One region of the Pseudoalteromonas sp. DL-6 genome, then DNA from elsewhere that is predicted to be linked to it. Evidence: predicted binding sites of a transcription regulator. Region 1 holds the regulator's gene; each other region holds the start of a gene.
The links. Region 1 encodes sigma-54, which starts transcription at its own class of promoters, with help from an activator protein. Its sites were predicted from a motif close to GTTGGCACGNNNNTNGNNT; they were not measured.
Positions count from the first base shown of each region.

Region 2: a site for sigma-54 is predicted at 3,755-3,773, ahead of pdsR (proteobacterial dedicated sortase system response regulator). Genes of this name have one in related genera too.
Region 3: a site for sigma-54 is predicted at 2,934-2,952, ahead of B1F84_RS12795 (BON domain-containing protein). Genes of this name have one in related genera too.

Region 1 covers NZ_CP019770.1:460,552-468,169, forward strand. The annotation lists gene B1F84_RS02110 (SRPBCC family protein) at 1-43, opposite strand, end outside; gene B1F84_RS02115 (YgiQ family radical SAM protein) at 343-2,526, shown strand; gene mgtE (magnesium transporter) at 2,612-3,970, opposite strand; gene B1F84_RS02125 (HPr family phosphocarrier protein) at 4,111-4,383, opposite strand; gene rapZ (RNase adapter RapZ) at 4,401-5,243, opposite strand; gene ptsN (PTS IIA-like nitrogen regulatory protein PtsN) at 5,263-5,715, opposite strand; gene hpf (ribosome hibernation promoting factor) at 5,720-6,007, opposite strand; gene B1F84_RS02145 (RNA polymerase factor sigma-54) at 6,034-7,533, opposite strand.
Region 2 covers NZ_CP019770.1:2,617,744-2,625,361, reverse strand. The annotation lists gene B1F84_RS12295 (hypothetical protein) at 1-21, opposite strand, end outside; gene pdsS (proteobacterial dedicated sortase system histidine kinase) at 748-2,883, opposite strand; gene pdsR (proteobacterial dedicated sortase system response regulator) at 2,877-3,572, opposite strand; gene pdsO (sortase-associated OmpA-like protein PdsO) at 3,799-4,524, shown strand; gene B1F84_RS12270 (marine proteobacterial sortase target protein) at 4,551-6,551, shown strand; gene B1F84_RS12265 (class GN sortase) at 6,548-7,153, shown strand; gene B1F84_RS12260 (DMT family transporter) at 7,048-7,618, opposite strand, start outside.
Region 3 covers NZ_CP019770.1:2,728,731-2,736,348, reverse strand. The annotation lists gene yaaA (peroxide stress protein YaaA) at 1-22, shown strand, start outside; gene B1F84_RS12805 (hypothetical protein) at 199-1,128, opposite strand; gene B1F84_RS12800 (mechanosensitive ion channel family protein) at 1,395-2,315, shown strand; gene B1F84_RS12795 (BON domain-containing protein) at 2,540-2,860, opposite strand; gene srmB (ATP-dependent RNA helicase SrmB) at 3,115-4,341, opposite strand; gene B1F84_RS12785 (methyltransferase) at 4,418-5,116, shown strand; gene B1F84_RS12780 (DUF2147 domain-containing protein) at 5,198-5,656, shown strand; gene fldB (flavodoxin FldB) at 5,706-6,227, opposite strand; gene xerD (site-specific tyrosine recombinase XerD) at 6,333-7,259, shown strand; gene dsbC (bifunctional protein-disulfide isomerase/oxidoreductase DsbC) at 7,332-7,618, shown strand, end outside.

The sequences.
Region 1 (7,618 bases):
CCACAACAACAAACGCCAACAGTAAGATGGCTGAAAACTGCATTAATTGTTTAAGTAGTTTAATAGGTATGCCTCATTGGTTTTAATATTACAGCGTCTATGAATTATTAATAATCACAGCTTATTTAATAGTTTAGCCTAGAGTCGATCATTTTTATCTAGTTTATCTACTTTAAATAAATCTAAAAGCAGACATTAGCAGTAATCAGCTTAGATGATTTGTCTGTTTTAGTAATGCGATAAAGGTAAACAATTTTTAATCAGTGCTTTCATTTTGTGCTATATCAACGTGGATGTCGATAGGGTATAATTCGCGCCTTTTGTTATTGAACGGCTAATTTTATGAGCACATTAAAAGCTGATCGCGGCTTATTCTCATACCCTAAGTATTGGGCTGAGTGTTATGGCACAGCCCCATTTTTACCAACAACACGCGAAGAAATGGACGCGCTTGGCTGGGATAGCTGCGATATTATTATTATTAGCGGTGATGCTTATGTAGACCATCCTAGTTTTGGGATGGCCGTAATTGGCCGTGTGCTTGAAGCACAGGGGTTTAGAGTGGGCATTATTGCTCAGCCTGATTGGAACTCGAAAGATGCCTTTATGGCATTGGGTAAGCCTAACTTATTTTTTGGTATTACAGCCGGTAACATGGATTCGATGATCAATCGTTACACCGCTGAAAAACGAATGCGTCACGATGATGCTTATACCCCGGGAAATGTAGGTGGTAAACGCCCCGATCGCGCCGTGATCATATACTCACAACGTTGTCGTGAAGCCTATAAAGATGTGCCGCTCGTGTTAGGTGGCATTGAAGCCAGCTTGCGTCGTATTGCTCATTACGACTATTGGCAAGAAAAAGTACGTCGTAGCGTATTATTTGACGCTAAAGGCGATATTTTAATTTATGGTAATGCCGAACGCCCGTTAGTTGAAGTAGCGCATCGTATCGCTGCGGGTGAAACCATGGATACCATACAAGATGTGAGAGGCACGGCGGTTATTCGTAAAGAGCCTTTACCCGGTTGGCGTGGCAGTGATTCAACAGCCATTGATAAAATTGGTAAAATAGACCCTATTCCTAATCCTTATGGTGCGGATGATGTTGGTTGTGCTAAATCAGAATTTAAGCAAGCGGGTATTGATTTAAAAGCCGAAGCTGCAAAACCAATTACCATTCAGCCTGCGCGCCCTAAGCCATGGGAAAAAACTTACGTTAAGTTACCCGCTTTTGAGCAGGTCAGTGTTAATAAACCATTGTATGCTCATGCATCGCGTATTTTGCACCAAGAAACCAACCCTGGTTGTGCAAGAGCGTTGTTTCAGCGTCATGGCGATCGCTCTATCTGGGTGAACCCGCCAGCTTATCCACTTGAAACCCAAGAAATGGATGATGTTTTTGGTTTACCGTATCAGCGTATTCCGCACCCAAGTTATGGCGATAATAAAATTCCTGCTTACGATATGATTAAAACGTCGGTAAATATAATGCGCGGTTGTTTTGGCGGCTGTTCGTTTTGTTCTATTACCGAGCATGAAGGGCGAATAATTCAAAGCCGATCTCAAGAATCAATTATTGAAGAGATTGAGCAAATTAGAGATAAAGTGCTAGGCTTTACTGGGGTTATTTCTGATTTAGGCGGACCAACCGCAAATATGTACAAACTGCGTTGTACCAGTAAAAAAGCAGAGAGTACCTGTCGCCGCTTGTCGTGTGTGTATCCTGATATTTGTAAGCATATGGATACTGATCATACCCCGACTATCGATTTATATAAAAAGGCGCGTGAGGTTAAAGGGATCAAAAAGATCTTAATTGCTTCAGGTGTGCGTTATGACCTTGCCGTACGTGATCCTCGTTACGTTAAAGAGTTAGTAACTCATCATGTTGGTGGGTATTTAAAAATTGCACCAGAGCACACTGAAGATGGCCCATTATCTAAGATGATGAAGCCGGGTATGGGTGCTTACGATGAATTTAAAGCGCTATTTGATAAGTACTCTAAAGAAGCGGGTAAAAAGCAGTATTTAATTCCATACTTTATTTCTGCTCACCCAGGGACTAAAGACGAAGACATGGTTAATATGGCTTTGTGGCTGAAATCGAATGACTTTAAGCTTGATCAAGTGCAAAACTTTTATCCGTCACCGATGGCTAATGCGACCACCATTTATCATACTGAAATGAACTCGCTACGCAATATTAAAAATAATACTGAGCAAGTTGCGGTGCCAAAGGGCGCGCGCCAGCGTCGTTTGCATAAAGCGATTTTGCGTTACCATGATCCTGCCGGTTGGCCAATGATCCGTGAAGCCCTGCGTAATATGGGCAAAGCTAAACTCATTGGTAAAGGTCCAAATTGTTTAGTGCCAGAAGAAGGCAGAGATGAAAGGCAAAGCAAAGGCGGTAAAGGCAATAAGGGCGGTCGTCCTGCGCTTACTCGTCATACTGGCTTTAGTCAGTTTAAAAAAGCCAACACTAAACCTAAGGTAGGCGGTAATCGCCAGCGCGCTAAGTAGCCTTAACTTATGTAAAGTAATTATCGGCTTAAACAAAAAACACCGCGTATTGACGCGGTGTTTTTGTTTATAAAAAGATTGAAGCCTAAATCAATAACCAAGTTGCAGTGCCTAAAAAGGCAAATATACCAACAATATCAGTTACTGTGGTTAGTACCACACTGCCTGCAAGTGCTGGATCTATTTTCATTTTTTTAAGCAATAGTGGGATACTAGCACCCGCAATACCTGCTGCAACTAAATTCATAAACATAGCAAACGCTAAAACACCACCGAGTTTGAAATCCCATTGCCAAAGCGCAACGACACCGGCAATTAGGATAGACCAAACCATACCGTTTATCGCGCCGATAGCGAGTTCTTTTAATAATAAAAAACGTTGGTTAGTTTGGTTAATATGACCTACCGCAATACCGCGAATAACCAAAGTTAAAGTTTGGCTGCCTGCAACCCCACCCATTGACGGGACAATGCCATTGAGCACAGCAAGAATTGGTAATATAGCTAAGGTGTTTTCAAAAAAGCTCGCCACAATTGCAGCCAGCAATGCAGTTAGTAAGTTTACACCTAGCCAAATTGAGCGCTTTTTAGAGCTTTTTAAGACCGGCGCAAAGGTATCTTCTTCATCATCAAGACCCGCTAAGCTTAATAAGCTATGCTCTGCATCTTCACGGATAACATCAACGATATCATCAATAGTAATACGACCAAGCAAATGCGCGTTGTCATCGACAACTGGTGCCGATATCCAGTTATGCCGTTCAAATAGTTGCGCTACTTCGCTTTCATCCATTGAAATAGGAATAGATTCACACTCTTCATCCATTAAATCCTGAACAATTTTCTCTGGAGGATTAGTTAATAAAGTGCTTAGCGATAAGGCGCCTAAAAAACAGTTATGTTTATCTACAACGTATAAGTCATCGGTGCCTTCTGGTAGCTCACCGCGTAAGCGAATATAACGTAGTACAACATCTAGAGTTACATCTGGGCGAATAGTTACGGTATCGATATTCATCAAGGCGCCAGCAGAGCGCTCCTGATAGGATAGAGCTTGTGTTGCACGTTCTCTATCTTGAATATCCATAGCGCTGACAACGTCTTTATAAACGGTGTCAGGCAGGCTACGTAGTACTTCCCCTAAATCATCATGGCCCATGTCTTCTGTTGCAGCCGCAATGTGCTCAGGTGCCATTTGCGCAATAATACCCAAACGTACGTCTTCAGAGAGCTCTTCAAGTACATCGCCCTGTACATCAGGATCAACCAGTTGCCAGAGCATGCGACGAATTTTATGGGGAGATGATTCTAAAAGAAGTGCGGTATCACAAGGTGCCGTTTTTGCTAGCATGCGCCTAACTTGAACAAATTGACCACTATTTAGTGACTTAGTCACCTGTTTTAGTTGTTGTAGTGGAATATCTTGTTCTAAAGCTTCAGGCATTGGCGTCCTTAATTAAATTTTATTACATAGTGGAAGGGTTATGAATGCTATTCAATTTTAGTTTATCTTACTTTATATGAGCAAACTACCTCAACCACTATTAACCTTAGCTTAGGATGATGATTTAATGATGAACTATTTTATTCTTGCTCATTAAATCGTTGGTCAATGAGCTCACCAATTGCATTAAGTGCAGGTTCTGCGTCAGGGCCTTCACATACTACCTTCACTTCTTTGCCTTGACTGCTCTCTAGTAACATAAGTGCTAATACACTATCGCCAGCGGCTTGTTTATCGTCTTGAAATAAAGTGATTGAGGCATCAAATTGCACAGAAAGCTGTGCCAGTACTGTTGCCGCTCTGGCATGCAGGCCTAATTTGTTTTTTATTAAAAATGTGTTTTCTAACCGCATTACTATTCTCTTTGATGTTATTCTTGTTCTCTGTGACGAATTTTTACATTAGGATGACTCATTGCAAAACTTTCACCTATAGTTTGCGCTAAGTAAACAGAACGGTGTTGCCCACCAGTACAACCAATGGCTATGGTCAAATAGCTGCGGTTATTTCTTTCTAAATGCGGCAACCATGTTTGTACAAAGGTTTGAATTTGCCATGTAAATTTTTGTACTATGCTGTGGCTGGCTAGGTAGTCTTTTACCGGTTGATCTAGCCCTGTGAGTGGCTTAAGTTCAGGCTCCCAATGCGGGTTTGGTAAAAATCGGGCATCGAATACGTAATCTGCTTCTTTGGGTATACCGTGCTTAAAACCAAATGACTCAAAGGTAATGATCAGTTGTTTGTCTTTTTTACCGAGTATTTTTTCACGGATAGACTCAGCCAGCTGATGCACACTTAAATCAGTGGTATCAATCATATGATCAGCATGATTGATCAAAACATCCAGTAGTTGTTTTTCTTTTTTTATTGCTAAATCAAGCGGTAGAGAATCAATAGAAAGAGGGTGAAGACGCCTAGTTTCCGAAAAGCGTTTAATTAATGTTTGATCGTCACTGTCTAAATAAAACACCGTTGGTTTAGTGAAACCAGGTAAATATTCAATGATTTCATTAAACTGTTGCTGCTCTTTAGGTAAGTTACGCACATCAACACTTACGGCAATTTTGTTGTAGCTGTCGGAAACACTTCGAACAAGAGATGGTAATAAATTTAAAGGAATATTATCTACACAATAATAACCTAAATCCTCAACAACCCGTAACGCAACAGATTTACCAGAACCTGAGCGACCACTTATTATTATTAATTCCATTTATCACCCTTTATTGTTACTACGGTTGACTGACAATGACTTGATACAGCTCATTGTCGGATTTTGCCGCCCGTAATTGCTTACAAAATTCTTTATCGTTGAGCTTATCTGCAATGGTAGCTAAGGTCTTTAAATGCTGTTGATTGTCACCGTCTGGGACAATTAAGGCAACAAAAATGTCGACCGGTCGGTTATCTATCGCATCAAAATTAATAGCCGTTTCGCTCACCAGTATAAGTGCAAGAGGCTCTTGTGCACCACTCATACGACCATGTGGAATTGCAATTCCTCGGCCTATACCTGTACTCCCTAGTTTTTCTCTGGCGGTTAACGCGTTAAGAATATCTTGTTGTGTTAAATAGGGCAGTTTATTGTGAGCCAATTCACTGATAAATTCTAAAATTCTTTTTTTACTATTAAAAAGGACCGCAGCTTTACTGCAGTCCTGACAGATAAGTGAGCTTAGTTTCATAGTGTTAGTGTCGAGCAAGTTTCTCTTTGTGTTTAATTACTTGACGATCTAGCTTGTCAATCAGCGAGTCTATAGCGGCATACATATCTTGGTGTTCAGTAGAAGCAAAAATCTCAGCGCCACTAACATGAACGGTTGCTTCGGCTTTTTGGTTTAGTTTTTCTACATCGAGAATAACGTGCACATTCGTTATGTGATCAGTGTGCCTCTGCAGCTTTGCAAATTTACTATTTACGTAGTCTCTAAGCGAGTCAGTAATATCTACATGGCGACCAGTTAAGTTCAGTTGCATAAACATTTTCCTCTTTGTTGTACGCCTTAAATCAAACTTTTTCGTTGATTCGACGGGGGAATAGCTAGAGATTCGCGATATTTTGCAATAGTTCTCCTTGCTACTTTAATTCCTTGCTCTGCCAATATATCTGCAATTTTACTATCACTCAATGGTTTAGCTGAGTTTTCTGCAGCGATTAATTTTTTAATTAATGCGCGTATTGCTGTAGATGAACATTCGCCACCATTTTCAGTGCTTACATGGCTTGAAAAGAAATATTTAAGCTCAAAAATACCGCGTGGTGTGTGCATGTATTTTTGCGTAGTAACACGTGAAATAGTCGATTCGTGCATTTCTACCATTTCGGCCACGTCATTAAGTACCATAGGCTTCATCGCCTCAGGACCATGTTCAAAAAAGGCCTGTTGTTGCTGCACAATACAGTTAGTTACTTTAAGTAGCGTGTCGTTTCTACTTTCTAGACTTTTTATAAACCATTTTGCTTCTTGCAAGTGTGAGCGAATAAACTGGCTATCACCACTTGATTTAACAGTACGTGACATAGCCGCATATTGGCTGTTTACCCTAATTTTAGGCATGCTATCAGGGTTTAGTTCAACCACCCAACGCCCTTTAATTTTTTTAACCGACACATCAGGAATAACATACTCTGACTCTTCTCTGACAATAGTGTCCGCCGGTTTTGGGCTAAGGGTATGAATTAACGTCATGATCTCTTTAAGCTCATCTTCTTTGAGCTTAGTTTTTTTCATTAACGTGCGATAATCACGTGCAGCCAGCAAATCAATATGATCGGTTAAGATCATTTTTGTTTCGTTTAAAAAAGGCGTGTCTTTATCAAACTGATTAAGTTGAATACACAAGCACTCTTGTAAACTACGCGCGGCTATTCCTACCGGATCAAATAATTGAATACGCTTTAATACCGCTTCTATTTCATCAAGTTCAACTTCATCTTCGTCATCGTTTTCTTGATTAAAGCTCTCTAAAATTTCTTCACAGCTAAGGGTTAAAATACCTGAGTCGTCCACGGCTTCTACTATTGCAATCGCAATGGCTTCATCTGTAGGACTAAATGGCGTCAGTTGCAATTGCCACATTAAATATTCATGCAGCGTTTCAGTTGAAGAGCCTTGATAAATTGATTCATCTTCAGGCATCGGTCCCGATGAAGAGACAGGTGCTGCGCTCATGTATTCATCCCATGTAACATCCATTGCCATATCATCGCTAATGGTGTCTTTGCTCATGGCTTCGCCGCTGTCTTGCTCATACTCGCTAGGTTTTTCGTCAGCTGAAGCACTTAGCGTTGATTCATTGTTATCGGCTTTTTGTTCGTTTTTACCCGCAGCATCTTCGCTGTAATCTTGTTCTTCAACTTCAAGCAAGGGATTGCTATCGAGCGCTTCTTGAATTTCTTGCTGGAGATCCAATGTACTGAGCTGCAATAAGCGAATTGCTTGTTGCAACTGTGGAGTCATTGTAAGTTGCTGGCCCATGCGCAGCTGTAATGATTGCCTCATTTATCTCTAACAATCCTTTTAAATTACGGTCTGTTGACCTTTACGGATTAAAATTCGTTCAAACTAGGGGCGGTTTAATCGCGGC
Region 2 (7,618 bases), 1.1 Mb from region 1:
TACTGATATTGATTTTGCCATCTGTTGTATATCCCTTTTTAGTGACGACCAAATAATGTCGCGTTGTGTTTACTCCACTTAAGGTTTTCATGTGATACCTAAACACACCATATGTAACCTTCAGGTATCAATGATACCCAAAGGTTACATAAAGGCAACCTTTTTTTATTTTTTACTTGGGTTAAGTGATTATTGATTCAGTATTAAACTAATTCAGCCAGTAAAAACGCAAACTCGATTTAATTTTTTGGCAAGCCAAATCAGCCTTTCTCATCTACCACACCAAAATATTCCTGCTCAAGCGAAGATATCATCTATTCTACTAGTATGCGTTTAAGGGGAGGTAGGTAAAGTACATATGGTAAGCTTTAAAGTGTACGGTCAGTCTTTGCTTTTTCATCTTTTGCACTATTTAATACCAAGTTAAGAGAGTACTTATTTTTATGGTAAGTTTTTGTATGGTATATGGGTACTAAATCGTTTGATATCTATAGGGTATGTATTTGTAATTTTATACATTGGTCATATTTACTTAATTTTAAAAGTTATCAACTAGTACTGTCATTAAACTTTTGTAAAATAATGTGTTACGTTTTTATGCCCGTTTAACTCACTATTTTTCTGCTTTGCTCGTTGCTTTACTAATGTTTTTAATCGGTAGGTATTAGGCTCTTAGATTTAATTTAATCTTATTAGCCAGCCCCGCTAAATCAAGCTAAAACTAATTAAGACTAAAAAATCATTTAACTAATTTGCTAACGGTAAACTCACTGTAAAAGTGACCCCATTACCTTGCTCATTATTGTGCGCCGTTACTGTGCCTTTGTGGTAATCACACACCAGTCTTACAATATAAAGCCCTAAGCCTAAATGCGGTTGTTGCTGCATTTGTTGGCTGCGCACCGATACCATAGAATCAAAAATATGTTCAGTAAGTCCCTCAGGCAATAAGGTACCTGTATTACTTACCGTTAAGGTTGCTTTGTTTTCATTTTGCTTAAGGCTGACTTCAATTGCTGTGTTAGCTTCACTAAATTCCAAGGCATTATTAATTAGCTTATCGAGCAGTTGCGCTATAAATTCAGGGGCACCTTGCATCAATAGTGTGCTTTGGCAAATGTTGAGTGTAAATAACTGGTTAGGATAAGTAAGTTGGTAGCCCTGCATACAGCCACTAATTACTTTTTGTAAATCAAACTGCTCTGGCTCATTGCTTTGAATGCTTTGCTCAAGGCGGGTTGCCTCGCTCATGGTGGTAATTATTTTTCCTAAGCGCTCAACCCCTTCGCTGGCACGTTCAAGGTATTTTTGACTCAGTTCACTTTGCTGCAAGCTTTGTAAGTTTTCAAGAGATGAACGGACAACCGCAACCGGTGTGCGCAGCTCGTGAGATAAGCGCGACGACATATTTTCTAAATAATCGGTATAGCCACCAAGGCGGCTCACTATATTTGAAAAGCTACGCGATAAATCGCCAATTTCGTCATTGGCATCGCTGTAATTTATATGGCCTGTTACTCGCCCTTGCGCATCAATGGCTTGCTCTGCTGTATCGCGTAGTCGCCTAATACGGCTCGATATACGCGAAGCAAAAAAGAACAAAGTGACTGTGCCAATTAACATGACCGCTAAAATCACATTAAATAGTTTTTCCAGCGATTTATTACGCAGTGTACGCACGCCATTGGTGGTTTCTTCAGCTATAACTGCCCCAATAACTTTATCCTCGATCCAAATAGGATACGCAGCCGATAATATCACCGCTTTATTGTCGGGGGTGAGTCGCCAAGACGAGGCCGGTTGGCCTTTCAGTGCTTTGGCTAAGTGAGCGCCTTGCATTGAAGCTACATCGTGTAAGGTATCTATAAATTCATCTTCAGGACGCGTTAAAATTTTATAATACAAAGGATGTAAATAGGCCTGTTCAAAGCGCTGCCACGCAGTTTTTGGCGCTTGATTTTTTAGCCCATCGGCCCATACGCCATCGGCATTTTGAATACTGCCCGATTGCGCTAATACACGGTGATGATTATCGACCACCCATATGCGACTGCCGCTGTGTCCCATGCCTTTTAATATACGGTTTATTTCAGGGGAGGGCACCAGTACCGAACCTAAATCATTCGGGTTATTTAAGTTCGATGTAGACATAATACTAGGGGTTTGGTTTGGTTGTTTACTATCAACATCGGCAATGGCAAATCCCAGTTTATTGCCAAGCATACTCAAAGGAAAGCGCAGCTCAAGGTTGTAACCTGTTTCAGTTTTTTTAAAGAAACCCTGAATTTTAGTAAAAGGCATTTTACTGTTGGCATCAAATGCGTTGACCCAGCCATCTTGGCGCGGAGCAATAATATAAGTATTAAATTGCCCATCAGGGTTTTTTAGGCCAATTTTTACATAGTCATTATTGGTAATGCTGAGGCTGTTTTTGGCACGGTAAACTAAAGCATCGTCAGTGACGTTAAAGAGCGCATATAAGTAATTATCAAACTTACCCACCATGTGGCTAAATGATAAGTCGCGCAGTTGGTGGTTATCATTGGCTGTTTGTAAGTAGCGTTTATCATAAAGCCAAAACAGCGATTGGTAAGCGTCCCAATCGCTGAGTTTGCCATCGAGCTGAATTGGGCTTTTTAAATTATAAGCATAGAGATCGCGGCCTTTTACAACTTGATCTAAAAAGTTGGTTTGTTCGTCAAATAAAGCGGGGCGTTCGTGCAGGGCTGTTGCCAGTGCGCGTGTAGTGCCTACGAGCGTTTTTTCTTGGCCTTGGCGTAAAAACTTTTCCATTTCCCATACGTACTCGTAGCCTAACCATGGCAACAAAAACAAAAAGCATGAAAGTAGAATAAATTTACTGCGTAGGCCAAATCTCAGCATGTGGGTTGCTCCCACCTGTAACCCATGCCATACACGGTATCAATGCAGTCAAACTGGCTATCGAGTGCTATAAACTTTTTGCGAATGCGTTTTACATGCGAGGTAATGGTGCTGTCATCTACATAAATTTTAGCATCGCTCATTAACTCATTACGGCTTTTAACATGGCCAGGTCGTTGGGCGAGTGAATGCAGCATCCAAAACTCAGTTACGGTTAAATCAACCAACTGTTGCTGCCAAAGCACCTGCATGCGTTGCGTATCGAGTGTTAGTTGACCGCGAATTATTAATGCGTTGGCATCGGCGGGTTGCTCTAATGCTTCCATGCGGCGAAATAACGCACCAATACGCGCGGCTAAATGCGCTAAGCTAATATCTTTGGTTAAGTAGTCATCGGCGCCCATGCGCAGGCCGCATACGGTGTCTATTTCGCTGTCGCGAGCGGTTAAAAAAATAATTGGTAAGGTTTTAGAAAGTGAACGCAGTGTTTGGCACAGTAAAAAGCCGCCATCTATTTCATGGCCTAAGCCAATATCAACAATGGCTAAATCGGGGAGTGCTTCTTTAAAAGCTACTTCTGCTTGAGGGCGGTTTTCATAACCACTTACCTGATAGCCTTGAGCGCTCAGCATTTCTATGTAGTTTTCGCGAATGGCAGTTTCATCTTCAACGATAGCTATTTTTTTCATTTTTTAATTACTCATATTGACTTAGGCGCACTATAGCGAAGTTTTTGCGCTAAGTAAGGTTAAAAACACAATTGCCATTTTTTTGCCACAATTGCTCAGCAGTTTGCCATTTTTACTCCCCTTTATTGCCACTTCATGGTGTTTTAATACAGCTATTGAAATTACCAATACAACGCAAGTGCCAACCAATAGCTTGCCAACCATTATTAATAGTAAGGAATAGATCATGAAGAAAACATTAATCGCACTCACACTTGTTAGCACTTTTTGTACGCCAGTATTTGCTGCGGATACCCCATCAAAAGAAGCAAAAAAAGAAACAATTGTTGGCCTGAGCACTGGTGCCATTATTGGTGGTGTTGTTGGTGGGCCAATCGGCGCGTTTGTAGGCGCATTTGCTGGTGGTTTGATTGGCGATGCCAAGGTAGCTGAGCAAACCATTGCTGAGCAGCAGCAAGCTTTAATTGTAATGGCAGAGAAAACCAACGACTACCAGCATGTACTTAATCATAACAGTCACCTAGAGGCGCAACTTGAACTGCTGGCGCAACAAAATGAGCAATTAACTCAATCGCAGCTTAATAATTTATTGGCAATGACGGTGCAATTTAAAACTGGATCTAGCGATATTGCTCCTCATTTTGCCAAGCAGCTTGATCAATTGGTAGCGTTATTAAAAAGCCAACCGCAACTCGCGCTCGATTTAAGTGGCTTTGCCGATCAGCGTGGTGCAGAGCAAGCAAACTTATTACTTTCAAAAGCCAGAGTAAACGCCGTACAAAGTTACTTAATTAAACAAGGTGTAAGCCATACACGTTTAAGCGCACAAGCATTTGGCGAGCAACAAAGCATAGCAAATAGTAACACCCTTGAAGATAACTTTTTTGACAGACGCGTTACTCTCACTACCCGTGCGCTTAATCAAACGACTGATCAAACAGCAAGCAATTAATCGCAAGGCGTTCGATGGAGTGATTTATGTTGAGTAAACCCACCAAAGTGCTTACCAAGGTAAGCCTTTTTATTTTTATTATTATCGTGCTTTTGGCCAGCTTTAAAAGCCATGCACAGTCGCCAAAACTATCTTTGTTTGATAGCCAAGGAGTGGCGGTTAACCCTGGGGTTATTTTAAAAAGCGATGCAAAAATGACCCTAACAGGGCTAATTAATCATGTTGTAGTAACGCAGCACTACATAAATGAAAACCCTTTTGCCGTAAATGCACGTTATGTATTTCCTTTACCCGATGAAAGCGCCGTGCAAGCAATGACCATGCGCATTGGCGAGCGAGTTATCAAAGGTAAAATAGCAAAAAAACGCCAAGCTGAAAAACAGTACCAAGCTGCCAAAAAAGCAGGCAAACAAGCTTCATTGCTGCGACAGCAGCGTGCAAATATGTTTATTACAAATGTGGCAAATGTAGGGCCAGGAGAAGAAATAGTTATAACGCTTGAGTATCAAGAGATTATTGATTACCAACACGGAACCTTTGCGATTCATTTTCCAACTACAATTACGCCACGCTATCATGCAATAACAGGGGAAGTTAACGATGAACAAGATACACATGCGATAAAAAGCGCTAATGCACCTTCGTTCACTCCACAGGGTTGGTTAAGCCCTGTTTACACAAAACAAACCAATGAGGCGACAAATGCCAGCGATTTAAGCTTAACAATTAACATGGATATAGGCTTAGAATTGGTTGATATAAACGCTAAGTACCATCAAGTTAATATTGAAAACCCTGCATTTGGGCAATACAGCATTGTGCTAAAACCACAGCAAGCCATAAATAGAGACTTTGTACTTGAGTTTAAGCCACTACAAATAGCGCAAGCGCAAGCTGCACTTTTTACTCAGCAAGCACAAAATGGTGAGCAGTATGCGTTAGCAATGCTAATGCCGCCAAGCGATAGCTTTACTCAATCTCAGCGTTTACCGCGTGAAATGGTGTTTGTAGTTGATACCTCGGGATCTATGCATGGGCAGTCTATTGAACAAGCTAAAAAAGCGCTGTTTTACGCATTATCATTATTAGATAGTGATGATAGCTTCAATATTGTCAGTTTTAATAATGAGGTTGCAGCCATGAGTGAAACCCCATTAATTGCCAGTGACTTTAATTTACGTCGCGCAGAGCGTTTTATTTATAACTTACAAGCCGATGGCGGAACTGAAATAAAAGGCGCACTTGATGCAGTACTCGATGGTACGCAGTTTGAAGGGTTTGTACGCCAAGTTGTATTTTTAACCGATGGTAGCGTAAGTAACGAAGATCAGTTATTTAAACATATTGCGTATACCTTAGGTGATAGCCGTTTATTTACTGTGGGCATTGGTAGTGCGCCTAACCGTTATTTTATGCGTCGTGCCGCTGATATAGGCAAGGGAACTTACACCTTTATAAGCAGTGCTCATGATGTGCAGCCGAAAATGCAGCAGTTGTTTGATAAACTTGCTCACCCGGCGATGACTAATTTAGCGTTAACAAATAAAAATGGAGAGAGCTTAGATTTTTGGCCCTCACCTTTGCCGGACCTATATTTTGCTGAGCCCATTATGGTGGCCATTAAATTAGACAATACCGATGCAATTACTTTTACGGGGCAAACGGCGCATGGGGAGTTTAAGGTTAAGCTTAATCCGCAAGCAAGTTCAAAAGCCACGGGAATTGATAAGCTTTGGGCACGTCAAAAAATAAAGTCGTTATTGTTATACAACCAACAAAGTGTTGTAAAACAGCAAGTGCAGCAGCTCGCGCTTGAGCATCAATTACTTAGCCCATTTACTGCGTTTATTGCCATAGAAGAGACCACTATTAAAGAAGTTGCTAAACAAAGCACACAAGTGGCTAATACTATGCCACAAGGAATGAGTATGCGCTTGCCGCAAACTGATGGGCAAAGCAAAATACATATTGTGTTTGGAGCATTACTACTTCTAGGTGGTCTGTTGTTAGTAAGGCGCTGTAAATGAAAAAGTGGCTAAGCATAGGTTTACTTGCCTTAGGGCTGAGCTTGTTTGGCCATGGTGTATACATGCAGGCAAAGGCGTGGCTTGCACAAGTGTTAATAGAGCAAGCTTGGCAAACGACCCTTAAATCGCCCAATAAAAAAATTAAGCCGTGGTTTTATGCTGATAGTTACCCCGTAGCACAAATAATATGGCCAAAGCATAATAAGCGACTAACCGTGCTTGATGGTGCAAGTGGTAGAAATTTAGCGTTTGCGCCGAGCCACTTTTTACCAGCAGGGGATTTAGGTGGGGCTGATTTTGGTAATTCGCAAGGAGCACTTATTGCTGGCCACAACGATACCCACTTTGCGTTTTTAAAAAACGCTAAAGTGGGGGAGCAATTTTCTCTACAACTTAAAAATGGCCAAGTGCAGCATTATTCAGTAACACATGTTGAGGTAATTAATCAGTACAACACCGATTTTTTGCAGCAATCAGGGTTGTATTTATTAACCTGTTACCCTTTTGATTCACTGGCCTCGGGTACCGATTTAAGATGGTTAGTGTCGGCAGAAATATTCTCACCCGAAGTTGAGTTAGGAATATCGACCACTAGTTCTTGATGGCGTTGGCTAATCATTACGCCTATAAACACCACAAATATGCTGATCCACTGGCCAAGAGTTAGTACTTCGTTGAGGATAATGGCTGACAAAATTAAAGTGAAAATAGGGATTAAATTAGAATAAGCCGCGGCGGTTAATACCGACACTTTACTAATCGCATAGTTGTACATGCCGTACCCACCCAAAGTAACACAAGAGCCTAAGTACAAAATGCTCATTAGTGCGGTTAAATCGTGTTGGTTTTCACTGGGTAGGTCAATAAACAGTAAAAACGGAGCAAAAAACAAACTACCACTCACGCCTTGCAGAGCAATCAATGTGAGTGGGGAATAACGGTTAGCTAAATGTTTTATACACACGGTATAAAATGCCGCGCACACCATGGCCATTAATTCTAAAAAATTCCCCAGTAATGGGTTTGGGGCTTGGCTTGAACTCGGTGAGAGCAAGGTCAGTAAAATA
Region 3 (7,618 bases), 970 kb from region 1:
TTTGCGTGAAGAGCAAAGCTAACACATCGTTTAAAGTGTTTAATAAGCCATGCATTGCATGGCTTTTTATTTATTAACCTATGTTGGTAGGTAACAACGTTGGCAGTTAAGTGTTAGTCATCACCTGTTATCTGAGTTGACTTTATTTGCCATTTATAAAAATTTACAATTACGCACTTTTGTAAAATAATATCAATTTTAGCTACACACAAGCTCTGTTATCTTTTTTCCTTGTGCATTAGTTGTTACCACGTATGTACAATCTTTGATTGATCCAGTGTTAGCGCCACCACCTCTTACGGTTATAACTTTTATACCACTAATCTGTAGTGTTTCAAACCAACTAGCAAAATGCTCCATGTTTCCTGTATTGCCAGAATTAAGAATAACTCCACTCCTATAATGAGATAATCCTGATGACTTAATAGGAAGTATATTTCCTTCTTTATCACGAGCTTGCTCAAATTTTAAGTTTGCTTTCACATTAGTGCCATTAGTTGTAACTAACTCAACACCCATTGTTACTGTAGTACCATCAGTAAAGCTGACAGTTATTTGACTAGATAAATTTAATGATGTACTTAAAAATGGTATTGATATTGAAAGATTGGCTTTTAACTCTTGGTTTTGAGAGTCAATAATATCAAACTGACTTTTAATTTCTGGGTCATTCATTATTCTATCGCTCATTTTTCCCGCAAATAATTGAGGGAAAAGCGAAACTTCAAAAGCACTTTGAAATTCATCATCGTGAGGTAGGATTATATGGCTAATTTCTTTATCTATATTTCTAAGAGCTTCTTGATTAACTGTAAATGTATTACTAACTATTCGCGATAAAGTAGAATTTTTACTATGAGTACTAACATGCTCAACAGTAAAATCACCAACCTGAAGCATTTGGTCATTTCCAGTATATACAGCTTTATATTCATCGAGAATAAAGTCTGTGCCTTGTTGATCTATAATCCAAATTTTTTGACCATCTATGAATGAGGCTGCAAGTGCCGTTATTTTTTTGCCTTCCGCACTACAATAGTCACAACTAGCAGCGGTTGTTTGAGAGGCTTGTGAATTACTTGAAAACATAATGCATAACTGCATAGTAAAAAAAATTATATATTTCATTAATAAAATATCCCTATTATATTGAGTAATATCACGCTATCATTTTTCGCTGTGGGTTGAAAGTAAAATAACTAATGATAATAGCAAATACTTTAAGTGGGTTTTTACACTAAAAACTATTGATACAAAAGTGTAGTAAGTAACCTTAAGAATAAATTAACGCTCTCTTTAATTAAGTAGTTATAAGCCATGCATTGCATCGCTTTTTATTTTGGCGCTATTTTTGCAAACCTTAGGTTATTAACCCAAACTAAGGTATAAGATAAATGCTCTCAATTCCCTCAATTACAGAAGCCGAAAAACTTATAGAAGAGAAGCTCGGTGGCTGGTTTGATGTTGTTATAAGTCATATCCCAAACTTTATCGTTGCAGTAATTATTGCGATTATATTTTCATTTATAGCCCGCCTTGCAGGCAAAGGAATGAAAAAAGTATTGCGTCGTTCCCTCGACTCTACTCAAATTGCCGACTTAATGGCCTCCATTTTTAAAGTCATTGTTTTGAGTGTAGGAGTCTTTATTGCCCTTGATTTTATGGGTTTAAAAAGTACCGTTACGTCATTGCTTGCGGGTGCAGGTATTGTTGGTCTCGCCATTGGTTTTGCTTTTCAAGATATGACCGAAAACCTAATTGCGGGTATTGCTATGGGTATTCGTAAACCGTTCAAAGCGGGTGATGTTATCGAGACCGATAACGTATTTGGTTCAGTGCATTCAATAAATTTACGTAACACACTAATAGAGAGCTTTTACGGGCAGTTGATACTGGTTCCTAATAAAATACTATTTAGAAATGTACTGCGTAATTACAGCACTTTAGGGGTCAGAAGAATAGAAGTACCAGTAGGTATTTCTTACGCTGACGATATAGAAAAAGCCAGTGAAGTTATCGTCGATAAAATTAATCAACTTGACTTTGTGATCCGTAAAAATGAGACCGCGGTGTACGCAGAAGGCTTTGGTGATAGCAGTATAAACTTACTGGTATGGTTTTGGATTAAATACCCTGGCGAGCCCGATTTTATGACGGTGCGTCACAAAGGGGTTGTGGCAGTAAAGCAAGCACTCGATGCGGCAGATATAAGTATTCCGTTTCCAATTCGTACCCTTGATTTTGGTATTAAAGGCGGTGAAAAGCTCGATGCCATGATAAGCGAAAAAATAAGCCACCACTCGGCTAAAAAGTGAGAGCAAGGACAACAATAGATCAAACTAGATTGAGTAAATTGAGTGGGAAATAATTTCCCACTTGCAGCGCGTTTTTACATTGCCTGCTGCGCTGCACTCTTTTATGTAAGCCATTATTTAAATTTATTTTTATGCAGATATTTATTTTGCACAATAAAAAACGCAGCGTGTTTAAGCAACACGCTGCGCTTACTAAAAATTTAATTCACAAAGGTCAACAGACCTTAAATAATAGCGATATTATTTTTAATGCGTTTAACCCCATCCATATTTTCTAAAAACTTTTGTGCAAGAGCACGTTCAAAACCGTTTTTAGCTTCGCCTTTGAGTTCAACGTCACCGTTATTAACGCGTACGTTTAAATTTTCTAATTCTAAATTTGGATTAGTACGTAACTCATGAGTAATAGATTGTTGTAAATTAGGTTGTGTGGCCACACTACTCACTACTGCTAAATGCGTTGCTGCACTGACGTTAAAAGCAGAGGCTAATAAAAATAAACAACAAAACGAAATAAAACCGACAGTAAATTTAATGCGACTCATAACTATATCCTTAGTGTGTTACTAAAAAGCAACGCCGTTACTCGGCGTTTTAATACTCATATACTGTTAGGGGTTACAAGTTTCATTCCAAATTTAACCAATTGAAATTATTGGTTATTTTGTTAAATGGTTATTCAGCTAAGTAGTTTTTACATATTACTTTGAATTGCTTACTCACTGTTTTAATAAAATTAATATAAGTCATAAAAAAGCCGACAGACGTCGGCTAAATTAAACAAGTTAGAAAACAAAGGTTACTTTTTCTTTTTAACCTTGGCTTTTTTCTTTGCTTTCATTTTTACTGGATCTTTACGCTTTTTAACCGGTGGCTTAGCTTCTTTATGCTTCGGCTCTAATCCTTTAAATACACGGCGTTTTAGCTTCTGCTCTATGTAACGTTCTACTTTGTAAAGAATACCAATGTCGTGCGCTTCAATTAGTGAAATCGCTATGCCTTTTTTACCTGCACGACCCGTACGACCAATACGGTGTACGTAAACATCTGCAGTGCGCGGCATATCAAAGTTAATTACATGGCTTATATCCGCTACATCAATACCACGCGCGGCGACATCAGTAGCTACCAAAATGCGAGTTTTGCCACTGTGGAAATTTTCCATCGCTTTCATGCGTTTATCTTGTGGCATTTCACCACGTAGCCACGCAGCTTTAACGCCGTTATTGGTTAGTTCACCAATAAGGGTTTCAAGACGCTCACGGGTTTTTACAAACACAATCGCTTTACTAACATCAGGGCCATTTAAGGTGTTAACTAATAGCTCAAGTTTATGATGGTAATCGTCGGCTAAATGAACCCATTGGTGTATTTTAGCTTTTTCTTTGCGTGATGATTCGGCTTCAAGTAGAGCAGGGTCGTTTAAAATACGCTCTGCAAATAATTCTACGCTGTCACCTTCAAGAGTAGCTGAGAATAAAAAGCACTGACGGCGATTTTTAGCTTCATCACAAATACGCAGCATTTCTTTACGAAAACCCATGTCGAGCATGCGGTCTGCTTCATCAAGAATGAGCATTTCTACGTTTTCTGCGTGGAAGTTTTCGGTTTCCAAATACTCCATTAAACGCCCAGGTGTGGCGATTAAAATGTCGTTATTATTTTCAAAAATTTCTTTATGTGTACCGTAGTTTATACCACCGGTAACCACCCCAATTTTTAAGTGGGTTTGCTTTGCAAGTAACTCACATTGTTCATGAATTTGATAAGCAAGCTCGCGAGTTGGGGTCATAATTAATACCCGTGCAAAGCCCGGATCACGACGCGGGAAATCCATTAAATATTGAATTGCTGGAATTAAAAATGCCGCCGTTTTACCCGTACCTGTTGGTGCAGACGCTAAAATATCGCGCCCTTGCAACGCCTCAGGAATGGCTTGTTGTTGAATGCTAGTGGGGGTTTCAAAACCCATTTTATTAATAGCATTAAGTAGCTTATCATCAAGATCAAATTCAGAAAATTGCATAGAGTGTCAAAAATAGGGGACAATTGCCGTTAATTATACGCACTTAAACCTACTTGGTGAATGAAAAGGTGAAAAAATGTCTGGTTTTGCATTTAAACAATTTAAGGTTGAGCACGACCAGTGCGCCATGAAGGTCTCTACCGATGGTATTTTACTCGGGGCATGGGCTGATTTAAACGGTGCAAGTTCGTTATTAGATATTGGCACAGGCACGGGGTTACTGGCGTTAATGTGTAAGCAACGAGCGCCACATTTAAAAGTGAGCGCAGTTGAGGTTGATGAAGCCGCCTACCAGCAAGCTTTACAAAACTGCCAGCAAAGCCCTTGGCCAGACATTAATATTTATCACCAGTGCGTTCAGCAGTTTGCGGCTGAGACTAAATTTGATTGCGTTATATCTAATCCACCTTATTTTAATCACAGTTTAAAAAGTGATAATGCAGCGCGAAATGCCGCTCGCCATACCGATGGTTTAAGCTTTGCAGAACTGATTGCTGCGTTTAAACGCTTAACGCATAAGCAAGCACGTTTTAATTTAATTTTGCCTAGTGAAGAGGCGCAGTTATTCATAACCCTGGCGCAGCAGCAAGGGCTGTATTTAAACGCGCATTGCCAAGTACAAGCAACGGCGCATAAATCTTTTACTCGCAGCTTAATGACCTTTAGCTATGAGCAAAGCGAAGTAAGCACAACTCAGTTATGTATAAGAGCCGATGATAATAGCTATACCTCACAGTATCAGGCGTTATGCCGCGAATTTTATTTAAAAATGTAGCGCGTTCTGGGTGTTTAAACAGTTTTGCATCTGGTTGTTTATTGTTACTATGGCTTAATTAATCGCTAATATAGTAACGCAATGAATTTATTGAATAAAAAAAGAGCTAACTCGCTGTTGATGGGATTTTTGGTCGGCAGTATTTTTGCCTCATTTAAGTTATTAGCTAACCCCACACCGGTTGGGCTTTGGAAAACCATTAATGAAGACACCAAAGAAGCAAAGTCGTACGTACGCATTACTGAACAAGATGGCGTACTGACTGGCAAAATTGAAACAATACTCAATAAAAATAAGCAAGATGCACTTTGCAGCGAGTGTGATGGTGATAAAAAGAATCAGCCTATGTTGGGTATGACCATTATTGAAAATGTAACGTATGCCGGAGATGGTCGTTGGGAAGACGGTGAAATACTCGACCCAAATAACGGTAAAACCTACAGCGTGCGTTTAACACCGCAGCAAAATGGCGAAAAACTTGAAGTGCGCGGTTATGTGGGCTTTTTTTACCGTAACCAATACTGGTTAAAAGTAGAATAGTTAAGGATTAAAAAGCGCTGCATGGCAGCGCTGTTTGTATACTAAATAGTTATAGGGTTTCAGCGTACTCTGTCATCACCTGTTCTACCCAGGTGGCAATGCGCTCGTCGCTTAGCTCGTACTGACTATCTTCGTCTAATGCTAAACCAACAAATTGTTTACCGTCTTCGGTAAGGGCTTTAGAGGCTTCAAATTCGTAATTACTGTCGTTAGGCCAAAAGCCAAGTTGAGTAATGGCTTGGGCATTTATTTCATCATGAAGCATACCTAATGCGTCTTGAAACCATTGGCCATACCCTTGCTGATCGCCCATGCCAAATAAGGCAATGGTTTTACCATTTAGGTCAACGTCTTTTATGTCGTCCCACTTTGATTCCCAATCTTCTTGAATTTCGCCAAAGTCCCACGTAGAAATACCAAAAATGATAAAGTCATATTGCTCAGCGTTTTTAAGCGGCTCGTCTTTAATATTATGTAAGCTGACAATGTCGGCGCCTATAATGTCGCGTATTTTTTCTGCCGCCATTTCGGTATAGCAGGTAGTAGAACCAAAAAATAAACCAATCTGCATCGTATTTATCACTGTGTAATTGCCTGTTATGATAGGCTCAAGTTTACCGTAAGGTATTTTTAATTGATACCTTCTCCCGTGGTATTACCAACATGAGATCACAACGTGACAACGCTATCTGACGATTTACCTGAACAAAATACTGAGCTAAGCAGCAATAGCGACTTTTTAGAAACCTTTCTTGATAGCCTCTATTTAGAGCAAGGTGTAAGTGAAAACACACTGAGCGCTTATCGCAGTGACTTAGATAAGTTTTGCCAATTTTTAAAAGGCGAAAACTTAATGACGGTAACCAGCCTCGACGTTGAAAGTTACTTAGCGCACCGTGTTGATTTAGGGCTAAAGCCACGCAGTACTGCGCGCAGCATTAGTGCATTAAAACGTTTTTATCAGTACTTTGTGCGTGAAAAAATAATTAGTGACTCACCTATGGTCAATATTGCTCAGCCTAAAGCGGGGCAGTCGTTACCAAAAACGCTTTCTGAGGCTGAAGTAGAGGCGCTATTAAGTGCCCCCAATACAGAAGAACCAATGGGTCTGCGCGACAAAGCCATGCTAGAGCTCTTGTATGCAACGGGCTTGCGGGTAACTGAGTTGGTGGGGCTGAGAATGGAGCAAATAAATTTGCGCCAAGCTGTGGTGTTTGTAAAAGGTAAAGGAAACAAAGAGCGGCTAGTGCCTTTAGGTGAAGAAGCTATGTATTGGCTCGAGCAGTTTTTAAAGCTCGGGCGCGCGCAAATGATAAAACACGCCACTGATTTTGTATTTCCTTCTAAACGAGGGGTAGGCATGACACGACAAACTTTTTGGCATCGGATTAAACACTATGCTATTTTGGCATCCGTTGAGTCGCCGTTATCACCCCATACCTTGCGACATGCATTTGCAACGCATTTATTAAATCATGGGGCTGACTTGCGTGTGGTGCAGATGATGCTTGGCCACAGCGACCTATCAACTACCCAAATTTATACGCATGTAGCGAATGAGCGATTAAAATCGGTGCATGCTGAGCATCATCCTCGTGCTTAAGCGAATTTTTTTGTCACTAAGCCGGTCATATAGACACGATAAGATAAGTATTTTTAGGATAGAGAACCCGTTATGAAAAAATTAATGTTAGCAGGTGCCATGTTGTGCACTAGTTTGAGCGCTTTTGCTAATAGCGTTGTAGTCACTCCGGATGCTACAGATCCTATCGTGACAAAATTTGCCGCGCTAGGGGTAACTGTTAAACAAATTAACCCAAGCCCAGTTGCAGGCTTAAAAGAATTGATCACTAATAAAGGGGTACTATATGCAAGCCCAGACGGTCAATTTTTAATGCAAGGTACACTAATCGATTTAAACAACCGTAGTAATTTGACCGAGCAAGCACTTAACGGTGTGCG